Regions from separate parts of the Arthrobacter sp. YA7-1 genome, predicted to be linked through region 2. Evidence: predicted binding sites of a transcription regulator. Region 2 holds the regulator's gene; each other region holds the start of a gene.
The links. The regulator HrcA, encoded in region 2, represses chaperone genes, less so after heat shock. The targets are predictions, from matches to a motif close to TTNGCACTCGNNNNNNNCGAGTGCNAA.

Region 1 (4,261 bases), 900 kb from region 2:
CAGCCACTCCCGCAGTCCAGGCCCGAGGTCTTCGCTGTCGCATGCGAGCTGGACGCAGGCTTTGAGGTAGCTGAGCTTGTCTCCGGTGTCGTAGCGACGGCCGCGGAAGACGACTCCGTAGACGCCGCTGCCTTCACCCTCGCCGGCAGCCAGGACCTGAAGGGCGTCCGTCAGTTGGATCTCTCCCCCACGGCCCGGTTCGGTCTTCTCGAGAACGTCGAACACCGAGGGGTGGAGTACGTACCGGCCGATCACGGCCAGGTTGGACGGAGCTTCGTCGGCAGCAGGCTTTTCGACAAGTTGCTTGATGCGAACGTAGCCGTCCTCACCGATGTCCTCGATGTCCGCGCAGCCGTAGGCGCTGATCTGGGAGGGCTCGACTTCGATGAGGGCCACAACGGATCCACCGGTTTTGTGCTGGACCTCGATCATGTCGCTGAGGAGCGTGTCCCGGGCGTCGATGAGGTCGTCGCCGAGAAGAACCGCGAAAGGTTCGTACCCGACGTGTTGCTTTGCACGCAACACTGCGTGTCCCAGCCCCTTGGGGTCGCCCTGGCGGACGTAGTGAATATCGCCGAGGTTGCTCGTGGCCTGCACCGAGTCCAGCTTGGTGATGTCTCCCTTGGCCTCCAGCGTCGCTTCCAAAGCCGGTACCCGGTCGAAGTGGTCTTCCAATGCACGCTTGTTGCGGCCTGTGATCATGAGGACGTCATTGAGTCCCACGCTCACAGCTTCTTCGACAACATATTGGATGGCCGGTTTGTCGACTACCGGGAGCATCTCTTTGGGCATGGCTTTAGTGGCAGGCAGAAACCTGGTGCCGAGTCCGGCTACAGGGATAACGGCCTTGCGGACGGCGCAGTTATTGGAAGTCACCGGACTAATCTAACGGAAGTAACTGGACAATGGGCAAAAAGGAACGTGCCGGCCCAAAGGAGCACACCGTTCCTTTCCCCATCCCTGAGCCGCACAGCAGCGGGAAATGGAGCAAAAGTGACTTTGAAAGACGACATCCGCCGGGATCACCGCAAGCGCCGGCTCTCCTTGACCGGGCAACAGCGCGCAGAGGCTGGAGCGGGGATTGCCCGCCGGGGCGTTTCATGGGCGGCTGATGTTGCCCATGGGAGACCCGCGACTTTCGCGGCCTATCTCGGAGTGGCCGCCGAACCGCCCACAATGCCTTTGCTCGCTGCGCTCCACGCGGCCGGGCACAGGATCCTCCTTCCCGTCTGCGAACCGGAACGGCGTCTGAGCTGGGTCTATTGGACACCGGAGACCGCTTTTGTCCGCTCAAAGTATGCCCCGATCGACGAGCCGGTGGGCGAACGTTTCGACAGTGACGTCATCAAGGATGCGACCGGAATCTTCCTGCCGGCCACCGCCGTCGATGAGGGTGGAAACCGCATCGGCCAAGGGGGCGGTTACTACGACCGGCTCCTCGACAAGCTCGACGCCGACGGGAACCGTCCGCCGACTGTGGCCGTCGTCTACGACCATGAAGTACTGCCTGCGGGGACGATCCCGGCCGAACCGTTCGACAAACCGGTGGCGGAGGCACTCACCCCACATCGGATCGTCCAGCTCGTTCGGCCCGCATGATGAGGCTTTACCGGCCTGTCTGCTTCGCCACATTCCGTAGTACCGGTCCCGACGCCGGATGATAGAATTGGCACTCAGGCCCTGGGACTGCTAATGGACGGAACAATCCGCCTCGGCAACACAGGACCTGCAGTTCGTCCCGGAGGAGGATCACCAGTGCCCACTTACGCCTATGCCTGCAAAGACTGCGGACATGCCTTTGACATCGTTCAGGCTTTCACGGACAGCTCCCTGTCCGACTGTCCTGAGTGCCAAGGATCGTTGCGCAAGAAGTTCAACAGCGTGGGCGTTGTCTTCAAGGGATCGGGCTTCTACCGCACCGACTCCCGGGACTCCAAGGGAAGTACTGTTTCGGCCGCTCCCGCGGCACCTGCCGCATCTCCGGCTCCGGCGTCCGTTCCTGCGGCTGCCGCGAGCTGATTCCTGGGTACCAGTTGCCCCCGCTTTTCCACATAGCTCAACGTTTCCACATAGCTCACTAAGGCCCTGCCATGCGCCTTAGTGCCCGGTTAGCGTGGCAGCATGCCCGCAACCCCGAACGCTTCCCAAGGCGCCGGTTCAGCATCGCTTGGCTTCGGTCCAACCAGGCCTTCATCGATTCCACGCAATAGCCTGCCGGGGCCGATTGCCGCGTCCCACACCCGCCGTCTTCGGCGTTTCCCCTCCATAGCCGGAGGCCGCTTGGGTCCTCCCAAGAGACAGTACAAGCACCGCACCTTCGCTAGCTGGCTGAACCGCAACCGTCGCCTCGTGGTTGCACTCCTGCTATGCGTGGCGGTCGGGGTCGCAGTCCATCAATTGACTCCTGCTTCGGAGCCGCGAGCCATCGTCCTGGCCGCCGCGCGGGATCTTCCTGCGGGGTCCAGCTTGACGGATTCCGACCTCAAACCACTCGAAGTCCTTCCTGACGGAATCCCAGCCGGGGCGCTCACTCCCGGCACTGCCTATAGGGGAAAGCAGCTCGCCTCGCCCCTGCAGAAGGGGCAGATCCCCACAGACGCGCAGATCCTGGGACCCGGCCTGCTGACCGGCACCGCACCCGCGACGGCGGCCGTTCCGCTGCGCATGGCCGATCCCGCTTCTATTCAACTCATCTCGCCGGGCCAATTGGTCAACGTTGTGCTCACTGCGGCCGACGGGTTCGAAGGGCCCGGCAGGAAATCAGAACTCCTGGCGGCTGCGGTCCCGGTTTTGTGGACGTCCGCGCAAGGAGGCAAGGCCGGCCAATGGTTGGGCACGAGCGAGGCGGACGGCCTTGTGGTTGTCGCTGCCAATCCGCAACAGGCCGAAATCCTGGCCGGGGCTTCCACACGCGGGAAACTGTTCTTTGTCCTCGTCAGTCCCCCAGGTAACCGGTAATGCGAAACCCCGCCGGAGAGTCACCACCATGATGGTCCATTCAGCCCCAGTGCGGGGGCCTTTGTTCCTTCAGCCAAGCGTCATGGTCGTAGCTGGATTCATCGCCCCAACGGCGCGGATCGTCCTCGGAAGCTTTCTTGGGCAGAATACCTTCTCCTGCCGGCTTCCGTTCCGGTGCGGGCTTCACTTCTGCCTTCTCCTGCGTGGCCAACCCGGTATCAGCGTCTGCCGCTCCGGCGCTGGTGCCCGCGAGCGGCCTGGAATGAGTGCTTTTGCTTTCCGCCATTGCGTTTCCTTAGGGGATAGCCGGACCCGAGCCAGCGCCTTGCGCGCCGCTGGCCCTGGCCGCGGAGGGTTCCGCCTGGCTATTCAGTTCCAATTGTTCAACATCGATGTCCAGGAATCCATCCTGGACATCACCATACGATGGCGCCACAGGCTTCTCGAGTCCCAGATAGGATCCAATGCGATCCGCGCAGGACGAGGGATCCGTGAATACTTCGATGGTCCACAGCGACATGTAGCGCCAGCCAAGGCGTTCCAGGAGCTGTGGCCGGAGCCTGCTGCGCTCCCTCACGCTCATGCGGCGGTATCGTTCCGTGCCATCCGATTCAATGGCCACCGGCGTAGGCATTTCGCTGTCATCCCGGCCGATCGTGTGCACGGGATCGGCCGCCGCGGCGATGTCCAGGACTCCGTCATAGTGGTGCCACACGCGCGCTCCCCGGGCTCGGAGCCGCTCGCCCAGATCCGCCACCAACGGATCCTCGCCGAGCGCTTGCTCGCTGGCGGCTGCCCTGGTGGCCGGTGTCCCCAGATCGGAGTTCCCCGACAGTTCACGGTCAAGGAGTTCATGGAAGTCGACGGCGCCGTGGGCCAGCCGGTCAAGATCGAGGTCTTCCGGACGGAAGCAGCTCAGGACGTGCATGGACCTTCGGGAGCGGGTCATAGCCAGGGCAAATTTGTTTCGCCCGCCTTCGACGGACAGAGGGCCGAAACTGTGCAGCGCCCGGCCATGCGGGGTGCGCCCGAAGCCCAGCGAGAAAATGATGTGGTCGCGGACCAGTCCCTGCGCGCGCTCCAGGTCCACCACGCGGAAGGACTCCGCGCCGGCGTTGAAGAAACCCGAGAGCAGCGGATAGTTGGGAAGTTGGAGCCTGATGGCTTCGCCGATCCTTGCGGCATGGCGCAGGCTTGCGGTGACGACGGCGAGCGAGGTCCGCGGCCGGAGACTGGCGTGTTGAAACACCAGGTCAACTACGCGGTTCACTTCGGCGGCGACAGATTCGACACCTTCGTGGTC
Region 2 (4,261 bases):
TGGTTGAACCCGCAGCGGCCTTCCAAGGACGGCTGGTCCTGACCCTCAAGGGCCGGCTGCTCGCAGATGCCGTGGTCCGCCGGATCCTTCCGGACTAACGTCCGGCGCGGACGGCGGGCGCGCGAACCGTCATAGGCACCCGCGAAGAACGGCTACTTGATCCAGCGCAGGTTGAAGCGGTAGCGGTGCGGCTGTCCGTGGTTGACGCGGATTCCAGCGGACACCGAGAAGCAGGTCACCGCGACCCAGATTCCCGTGGCAAGGACCGCGAACAGGTTTCCCACCACCGGGAGCAAGACGAGAATGTTGGCGAGCACCGCGGCAATCGTCGGCGGCAAAGTGAAGTTGAGGGCTTCCTTTGATTCCTGGGCCGTGAACGGACCACGTTCGCGGAAGATCAGGTAGATCAGAAGCGAAGGCACGCAGCCAAGGATCCCGCCGAAGTGCGCCAGGGTTGCCCACTGCCGGTCTTCCGAGGCGGTCAAGGGCAGCGCGTTGGCAGGAACGCCGTGGTACTGGGATTGGCCCGAGGTGCCGTCCCGATCGTCAGGAGCGTTGTCTGCCACAGTTTCTTCCTTCGAGTAGCTATAGGTGCGGTGTTGCTGTCCCAGAATACTTGCTCGGCACGGGATCGGACGACCACGTCCGGGCCCGGAGGCATCCAAACCATCATGCGACGGTCAGGAAATCGATCACTTCCTCCACGCGTCCCAACAAAGACGCCTCCAGGTCGGCGTAGCTATGGACGGCGCCCAGAAGCCTCTGCCAACCCAGTCCCACGTCTTCGGCCGTCTCGTGCGGCCAACCGAACGACCTGAGGATGCCGGTCTTCCAATCCGTGCCGCGCGCTACGGTCGGCCATTGTTCGATCCCCAGCACCTTGGGCCGGATTGCCTGCCAGACGTCCACATACGGGTGACCGACGATCAGGACGTTTCCTTTGGCGCCCGGCAACGTCATGGCGCCGGCAGCGATGCGCGACTCCTTCGAATCCGGCACCAGGTGATCAACCAGGATTCCGAGCCGGCGGCCAGGGCCGGGGGAGAAGGCGGCGATGGCCGCCTTGAGATCGTCCACGCCGTGCAAGGGCTCGACGACGATGCCCTCCACCCGCAGATCGTCTCCCCAGACCTTTTCCACAAGTTCGGCGTCGTGCTTGCCTTCCACCCAGATCCGGCTTGCCTTGGCGACCTGCGCCCGCTGGCCGGCCACCCGGACGGAACCCGACGCCGTCCTGCCCGGTTGGGATGCGCCCTTTGCGGCCGCCCCGCGCGGCACCGGCGGGAGGAGCTTCACCGCTTGCCCCTCCAGCAGGAATCCGAAACCAAGCCGGAACGATTTCGCTTTTCCCCGCCGGTCCTCAAGCACCACGATGTGCATGCCTCCGGACTTCTCCACCCTGGTCACGGCCCCGACCCAACCGGACTGCACGTCCTCGAGCACCATTCCGCGTTCAGCGGGCACTTCAGGCAGTTGCCGCTTGGCCGGCGAGGAGAGGTCTTGCGGGCCCCAATTGTCGTAAGACACGGTCTTCACACCACTTTGCGCTAAGGGATCGGTCACGGTCCTTGGAATTCCGCAGGACCGCGCGGGCATCATGTTCGCCGCGAGCGGTACCAATGCTAACAACGAGGTGGCTCATACTAGACTTGTTAGCACTTGGGCATGTTGAGTGCTAACTGTAGAAGTACCGGTTGTTGAATGGAGGTGGGCAGTGAGCGAACCACGCAAGCTTGAAGTGCTACGCGCCATCGTGGAGGACTACGTTCACTCCCGCGAGCCTGTCGGCTCCAAAGCCTTGGTCGAACGGCACCATCTGGGAGTGTCGAGCGCCACCATCCGCAATGACATGGCCCTCTTGGAAGAGGAAGGCCTCATTGCGGCACCGCACACCAGTGCAGGCCGCATCCCCACGGACAAGGGCTACCGCCTGTTCGTGGACCGCATTTCCGAGGTCAAGCCGCTGTCGGCTGCCGAGCGCCGGGCCATCCACTCGTTGCTTGAGGGCCCCGACGACGTCGAGGACATCCTGGAGCGCACGGTCCGGCTCCTGTCCCAACTCACCAACCAGGTCGCCGTCGTCCAGTATCCGCACCTGAGCCGCGCACGCGTCCGGCACATCGAGTTTGTCCTTTTGGCACCGCGCCAGGTCCTGGTAGTGCTGATCGCGGATTCGGGCAAAGTGGAACAAGGCGTTGTACACGCAGCGGCGGACACTGCCGACGAAGAGCTCATGACGTTGCGCGCGCGATTCCTTGGAAGCATTGCTGGCTCACAGCTCGACCTCATGTCCCAAGTCCTGCCCTCGGTGGTGGCCTTGTGCCCGCCGGCGCTCCGGAACCTTGCAGGCGCCCTTGCCCACGGTCTCCAAAGGCTCGCCGACCGGAGCCGCGACGAACGCATGGTCATGGCCGGCACGGCCAACCTGGCCCGCTCCAACGTGGACTTCCCCCTGAGCATCGGCCCTGTCCTCGAAGCGCTCGAGGAGCAGGTGGTCATGTTGCGGCTGCTGTCGGACATGGCGGAAGACCCCCGGGGAGTCACGGTGAGCATCGGCCGCGAAAACCCCTATGACGGCCTCTCCGAGGCTTCGGTGGTTGCCACGGGCTACGGTCCGGGCAGCAGCGCCAAGATCGGCATTCTTGGACCCACCCGCATGGACTACCCCAACACCATGGCGGCCGTCCGGGCCGTCGCACGCTACCTTTCCCGCATTCTGGGCGGTTGACGGCTTCGGCTGGAACCGCCCCGCAAGAAACGCAGTGTACCCGTAATAAAGGAAGAGATACCGACTTTGAGCAGTCACTATGACGTTCTGGGCGTCTCGTCGGAAGCAACCGGCGAGGAGATCAAGAAGGCCTACCGCAAGCTTGCACGTAAGCTCCACCCCGATGTGAACCCCGGGGCCGGCGCTGCGGAGGAATTCAAAGCCGTGACCCACGCTTACGAGGTCCTCTCCGACCCCCAGAAGCGCCGCGTCTACGACGCCACAGGCAACGAGAACGGGACGGACAACGGTTTCGGCGGCGGCTACGCAGGCCAGGGATTCGCGTTCCAGGACATCTTCGACACCTTCTTCGGCGGAGGAGGTGGCGGCATGCAGGGGCCCGCATCACGTATGCGTCGCGGGCAGGACGCCCTCATCAGTGTGCGCATCGACTTGCGCGAGGCTGTCTTCGGCGTCAACAAGAAGCTTGAGGTGGACACTGCTGTCATCTGCCCCACGTGCGAGGGCTCATGCTGCCGCGCGGGCACCCACCCGGAGCGCTGCGACATCTGCGGCGGCTCGGGCCAGGTCCAGCGGGCCGTGCGCTCGATCCTCGGCCAGGTCATGACCGCGGCACCGTGTGGATCGTGCGAAGGTTTCGGCTCGATCATCAAGGATCCTTGCAATGAATGCAACGGCCAGGGCCGCATCCGCAGCCGCCGTTCGCTGACCGTCAAGGTGCCGGGCGGCGTCGCCACCGGAACCCGCATCCAGCTGTCGTCGCAAGGCGAAGCAGGTCCTGCGGGCGGGCCTCCCGGCGACCTCTACGTGGAGATCCGGGTAAACAGCGATTCCACCTACCTTCGTGAAGGCGACGACCTTCATGCAACGCTCAGTGTTCCCATGACCGCCGCGGCATTGGGCACGGAACTGCAGCTTGAGACCTTCGACGGCCCCCAGGAGATCGACGTCAAGTCCGGCACCCAGTCCGGCGAAGTCATCACCCTTCGCGGGCTGGGCGTCACCCACCTGCGCGGCTACGGCAGGGGAGACCTCAAGGTGCACCTGCATGTGGAGACGCCCGGCAAGCTAGACGCCGCCCAGGAAGACCTGCTCCGCCAACTGGCCAAATTGCGCGGAGAGCAGTTCACCGAGGGCAAGCTCGTGGCCAGCGGCGGTATGTTCGCGAAGCTGCGGGACAAGCTCGGTAACCTGTAGCGGTGAGCAACCCCGTATTCTTCACCGCTGCCGGAACCTTGGACGGACTCGGCACCGGTGACACTTTCGTGCTCGACGGCGCCGAAGCCAGGCACGCTGTCACGGTCAAGCGCCTGGAAATCGGCGAAGCGGTCGACATCGCCGACGGTGCGGGTAAGCGGCTCACGGGCACCGTGGCCGGATCCGGGCAGGGTACCTTGACCGTCCTTGCCTCCGCCGTCCAGGAGGAAGGCCGCCCGGCCGTGCGGCTTGTGCTGGTCCAGGCGCTGGCGAAGGGCGACCGTGACGAGCTTGCCGTCGAGACGGCGACGGAACTCGGTATTGACGCCGTCGTGC
Region 3 (4,261 bases), 1.4 Mb from region 2:
CAATCTCGGTAAAGTCGGGGTGGAGCAGTATCCCCGTACGTCCAAGGTCTCCCCTGACGTCGGGCCTCAGGAGCTCCTTCTCAAGAAGAATGACCGTTTCCTCGTCTGAGCGCCCGCCGTCCTGGCCAAGGACCGCTTGTTCGTCGTCACCGGCGAAGAGGGTGGGCTCGATGAACGCCTCCTGCTCCGCGAACGCCACCGTCGCGTTGAGCAAAGGCGACCCGTCCGAAAGGTCTTGGCCGCCGAACAACGTCAGGTCTTCATCCGGCGCATCGGCGTCGTCATGATCGTCGTCGAAAAGCGACGGCGCCTCCACAGGCATCGTGCGGGCTGACTGCATACGAGCTGGTGGCGTGCCCGCTGATGATGTGCGGGCCAAAGACCCTGCAGCTTCGGCTCCGGGATAACCGGGTCCGCCGGGAGCGGCTATACCTTGCTGGTATGCGGTGGCCACCGCGCGGGCGCGATCGTCGGCAGCCTCGTTGAGGTCGTGGCCTGCGTGGCCCTTGACCCACTCGAACGTGTACTTGCGGCCGACAATGGCTTGGTCGATGTCCTTGAGGAGATCGACGTTCAAGACGGGCTTCCCGTCCGCTTTGCGCCAGCCCTTGCGCTTCCACCCTGGCATCCACTTGGTGATGCAATTGATGACGTACTGGCTGTCGCACAGAATCTTCAGCTCTTCGTCGGGAACGTGTGCCGTTGACCGGAAGAGGTCCAGCACCGCCATGAGCTCGCCCTGGTTGTTGGTTCCGTGCGGCCACCCCCCGGCCCTCCAGCAAGAGTCGTTCACGTACCAGGCCCAACCGGCAGGCCCGGGATTGCCGAGGGCAGAACCGTCGGCGGCAGCAATAATCGTCATGCTTTCCATCCTGCCAGACCACCCCGACACTCCCGGACCGCAAAGGTGAGGGGGCGTTCCGCCAAAACCCGACATGCGTGAGCGGGCGTGGTGGTTAAACGGCGACGACGGCCCCCACCTGAGGCGGGAACCGTCGTCGTGCGTGTGGCTGGTGAGCTACAGCGGGGGCTTAGAAGCCGCCCATGCCGCCCATGTCGTCGCCGCCACCCATGGCCGGAGCGTTCTTCTCCGGCTTGTCGGCAACAACGGCCTCGGTGGTCAGGAACAGACCAGCGATGGAGGCTGCGTTCTGGAGAGCCGAGCGGGTGACCTTTACGGGGTCGTTGACGCCGGCAGCCAGCAGGTCCTCGTAAACGCCGGTTGCGGCGTTCAGGCCGTGGCCCGACGGCAGGCCGCGGACCTTGTCGATGACAACGCCCGGCTCGAGGCCGGCGTTGTGGGCGATCTGCTTGAGCGGAGCGTCGATGGCAACGCGGACGATGTTGGCGCCCGTTGCTTCGTCGCCTTCGAGCTGCAGGTTGGCGAATGCCTTGGCACCGGCCTGGATGAGGGCAACGCCACCACCGGCGACGATGCCTTCTTCAACGGCAGCCTTCGCGTTGCGGACTGCGTCCTCAATGCGGTGCTTGCGCTCCTTGAGCTCTACCTCGGTTGCGGCACCGGCCTTGATGACTGCAACGCCGCCGGCCAGCTTGGCCAGGCGCTCCTGCAGCTTCTCACGGTCGTAGTCGGAATCGGAGTTCTCGATCTCGGCACGGATCTGTGCCACGCGGCCGGCGATGGCGTCGGCGTCGCCGGCACCTTCGACGATGGTGGTCTCGTCCTTGGTGACAACAACCTTGCGGGCGTTGCCGAGCAGTTCGAGGGTTGCGTTCTCGAGGCTGAGGCCGACCTCCGAAGAGATGACCTGGCCGCCGGTGAGGATCGCGATGTCGGCGAGCTGTGCCTTACGGCGGTCACCGAAGCCCGGAGCCTTGACGGCAACGGACTTGAAGGTGCCACGGATCTTGTTGACGATCAGGGTGGCCAGGGCCTCGCCCTCGATGTCTTCGGCGATGATCAGCAGCGGCTTGTTGGACTGCATGACCTTCTCCAGGACCGCAACGAGTTCCTTCACGTTGGAGATCTTGGAGTTGACGATCAGGATGTACGGGTCTTCGAGGACCGTTTCCTGGCGCTCTGCGTCGGTGACGAAGTAAGCGGAGATGTAACCCTTGTCGAAGCGCATGCCCTCGGTGAGTTCAAGCTCCAGGCCGAAGGTGTTGGACTCCTCGACCGTGATGACGCCTTCCTTGCCGACCTTGTCCAGGGCTTCAGCAATGAGGTTACCGATTTCGGTGTCGCCGGCAGAGATGGAAGCCGTGGCTGCGATCTCTTCCTTGGTCTCGATCTCCTTGGCCGAGGCCAGCAGTTCGCGGATGACGGCTTCAACAGCCTTCTCGATGCCGCGCTTGAGGGACAGCGGGTCGGCGCCGGCAGCTACGTTGCGCAGGCCTTCCTTGACGAGGGCCTGGGCCAGGACGGTGGCGGTGGTGGTGCCGTCGCCAGCGACGTCGTCAGTCTTCTTGGCAACTTCCTTGACCAGCTCGGCGCCGATCTTCTCGTAGGGATCGTCCAGCTCGATCTCCTTGGCGATGGAAACACCATCGTTGGTGATCGTGGGGGCGCCCCACTTCTTTTCGAGGACGACGTTGCGTCCACGCGGGCCGAGGGTGACCTTGACGGCGTCGGCGAGGATGTTCAGACCCCGCTCGAGACCGCGGCGTGCCTCTTCATCAAATGCAATGATCTTGGCCATAACGGCGGTAGTCCTTTCGGGACAGTCGTTAAGAAGGTGCCTTCACTGCGGTGCCCGCGACGGACGATCCTTCGCGTTCGGCCTCTGTACGCCGCGCGCTCGGGATCTCACCCCAGCAAGGTTTTCTTTGTTCCCCCAAACACCGCCAGTGTTTCCAGACGGCCGGAGCCGTGAAGAATTAGCAGTCAGTGCTTGAGAGTGCTAATCAATAATTAGCACTCACCCGAGGAGAGTGCAAGCAGCAAGCGAGGGAAACTGCTCGCCACGCCAGGGGAATTCGCTACGGGCACAAGCCGATCACGGAGTCCGCGAGGCGGTCTCCTTGCCACTCACCCGCGCAGTGTTGTCTGCACCGTAGGTGAAGACCATGTAATTGGACGATGTAACGTCGCCATTGGCGTCGAACCCGATGGTGCCGGACTCGCCGTCGTAATCCGGAAGCTTGGCCCCCTTCAGCACCTCGAGGCAGTCCTTGTATGACGTACAGGACGTGCGTTCCTTCGTTGCCGCATCACCCGACGTCGGACGTGTCCCGCCGGACACGGTGGTGAGCCAGGCTGCGATCGAACCGCCGGCGTCGTCGCCCGCCGCCGCGGCCGCGAGCGCCGCGAGGGTGACGGCGTCGTACGTTTCGGCCGCGTACGTTGTGTCCTTGAGTTTGGGGTCGATGCCGGTCAGGTCCGCCTGGAACTCCGCACTCGGGAAGACGCCTGGAAGAATTCCCCGCGCGCCGTCGAGGCCACCGGCTCCCAGCGCGGTTCCGTATTGGCGGATGGCACCGTCGCTCAAGATCAGGTTCTTGCCGCTCAACCCCGCGTTCAAGAGCTCGGCCAGGGCGCCTTGGGCGCCATCACGGGCAACCACGACGACGGCGTCAGGAGTGCCGGACTTGATGCCCGCCGCGGCGGGAGCTGCTTTGCCGGCCGCGAATTCCGTGTTGGTCACTGCCTCCATTCCGAGGCTGCGGGCAGCGTCCATGACCGCTCCGGAAACACGAGTGCCGTAGTCCCCGGATTCGTGGAGGACGGAAATCCTCTTGGCGCCGCCGTCGTGGGCAAGCTTCGCCAAGACGCTCCCCTGTGCGGCATCAGCGGCCGAGGTGCGGAAGTAGAAACCGCCGTTCTTGTAGCTGCTCAGCCCCGACGCCGTGTTGGCCGGCGAGATGAGCGGAATCCGGGCAGGAGCCAGCACATCGATGGCGGCGGGTGCATGGCTCGAATCCGTCGGCCCCACAACGACGTCGGCGTGGGCCGAAAGCAAAGCCTTGGCTTGCGTGGCTGTATCGGCCGTGAAGGCCGCCGCGCTGGCCCCTTGGCTGGCGCTGATGCCTTCGCCGGCCGCGGATTCCGGGAGCAACTCGACCGGGCGGTTCTTGTAGCCGCCGGAGTCGTTGATCTGCTTGACGGCCAATTTGGCCGCTGCCAGCTCGGACTCGTTGAGGAAGGCGGAACTACCCGTATTGTCCAGAATCACGCCGACGCGCAGGACGCCGTCGCCGCTCGGAGTGACGGAGCTGAGCCTGGCGTTGCCAACGGGGGCGGAACACCCGGCCAGTCCAACGGCCAAGGCTGCAAAACCTGCAAGGAGAGGTGCTGCCAACG

Region 1: a site for HrcA is predicted at 1,667-1,693, ahead of OIT41_RS14920 (FmdB family zinc ribbon protein). Genes of this name have one in related genera too.
Region 3: a site for HrcA is predicted at 2,873-2,899, ahead of groL (chaperonin GroEL). Genes of this name have one in related genera too.

Annotation. Positions count from the first base shown of each region.
Region 1 covers NZ_CP110114.1:3,185,544-3,189,804, forward strand. The annotation lists gene galU (UTP--glucose-1-phosphate uridylyltransferase GalU) at 1-876, opposite strand, end outside; gene OIT41_RS14915 (5-formyltetrahydrofolate cyclo-ligase) at 994-1,599, shown strand; gene OIT41_RS14920 (FmdB family zinc ribbon protein) at 1,756-2,019, shown strand; gene OIT41_RS14925 (Flp pilus assembly protein CpaB) at 2,122-2,958, shown strand; gene OIT41_RS21010 (hypothetical protein) at 2,999-3,244, opposite strand; gene OIT41_RS14930 (AAA family ATPase) at 3,254-4,261, opposite strand, start outside.
Region 2 covers NZ_CP110114.1:2,289,079-2,293,339, forward strand. The annotation lists gene hemW (radical SAM family heme chaperone HemW) at 1-98, shown strand, start outside; gene OIT41_RS10755 (DUF4870 domain-containing protein) at 153-566, opposite strand; gene OIT41_RS10760 (DUF3097 domain-containing protein) at 670-1,527, opposite strand; gene hrcA (heat-inducible transcriptional repressor HrcA) at 1,715-2,728, shown strand; gene dnaJ (molecular chaperone DnaJ) at 2,795-3,925, shown strand; gene OIT41_RS10775 (16S rRNA (uracil(1498)-N(3))-methyltransferase) at 3,928-4,261, shown strand, end outside.
Region 3 covers NZ_CP110114.1:862,441-866,701, reverse strand. The annotation lists gene OIT41_RS04130 (ribonuclease HI family protein) at 1-862, opposite strand, end outside; gene groL (chaperonin GroEL) at 1,032-2,660, opposite strand; gene OIT41_RS04120 (ABC transporter substrate-binding protein) at 2,958-4,226, opposite strand.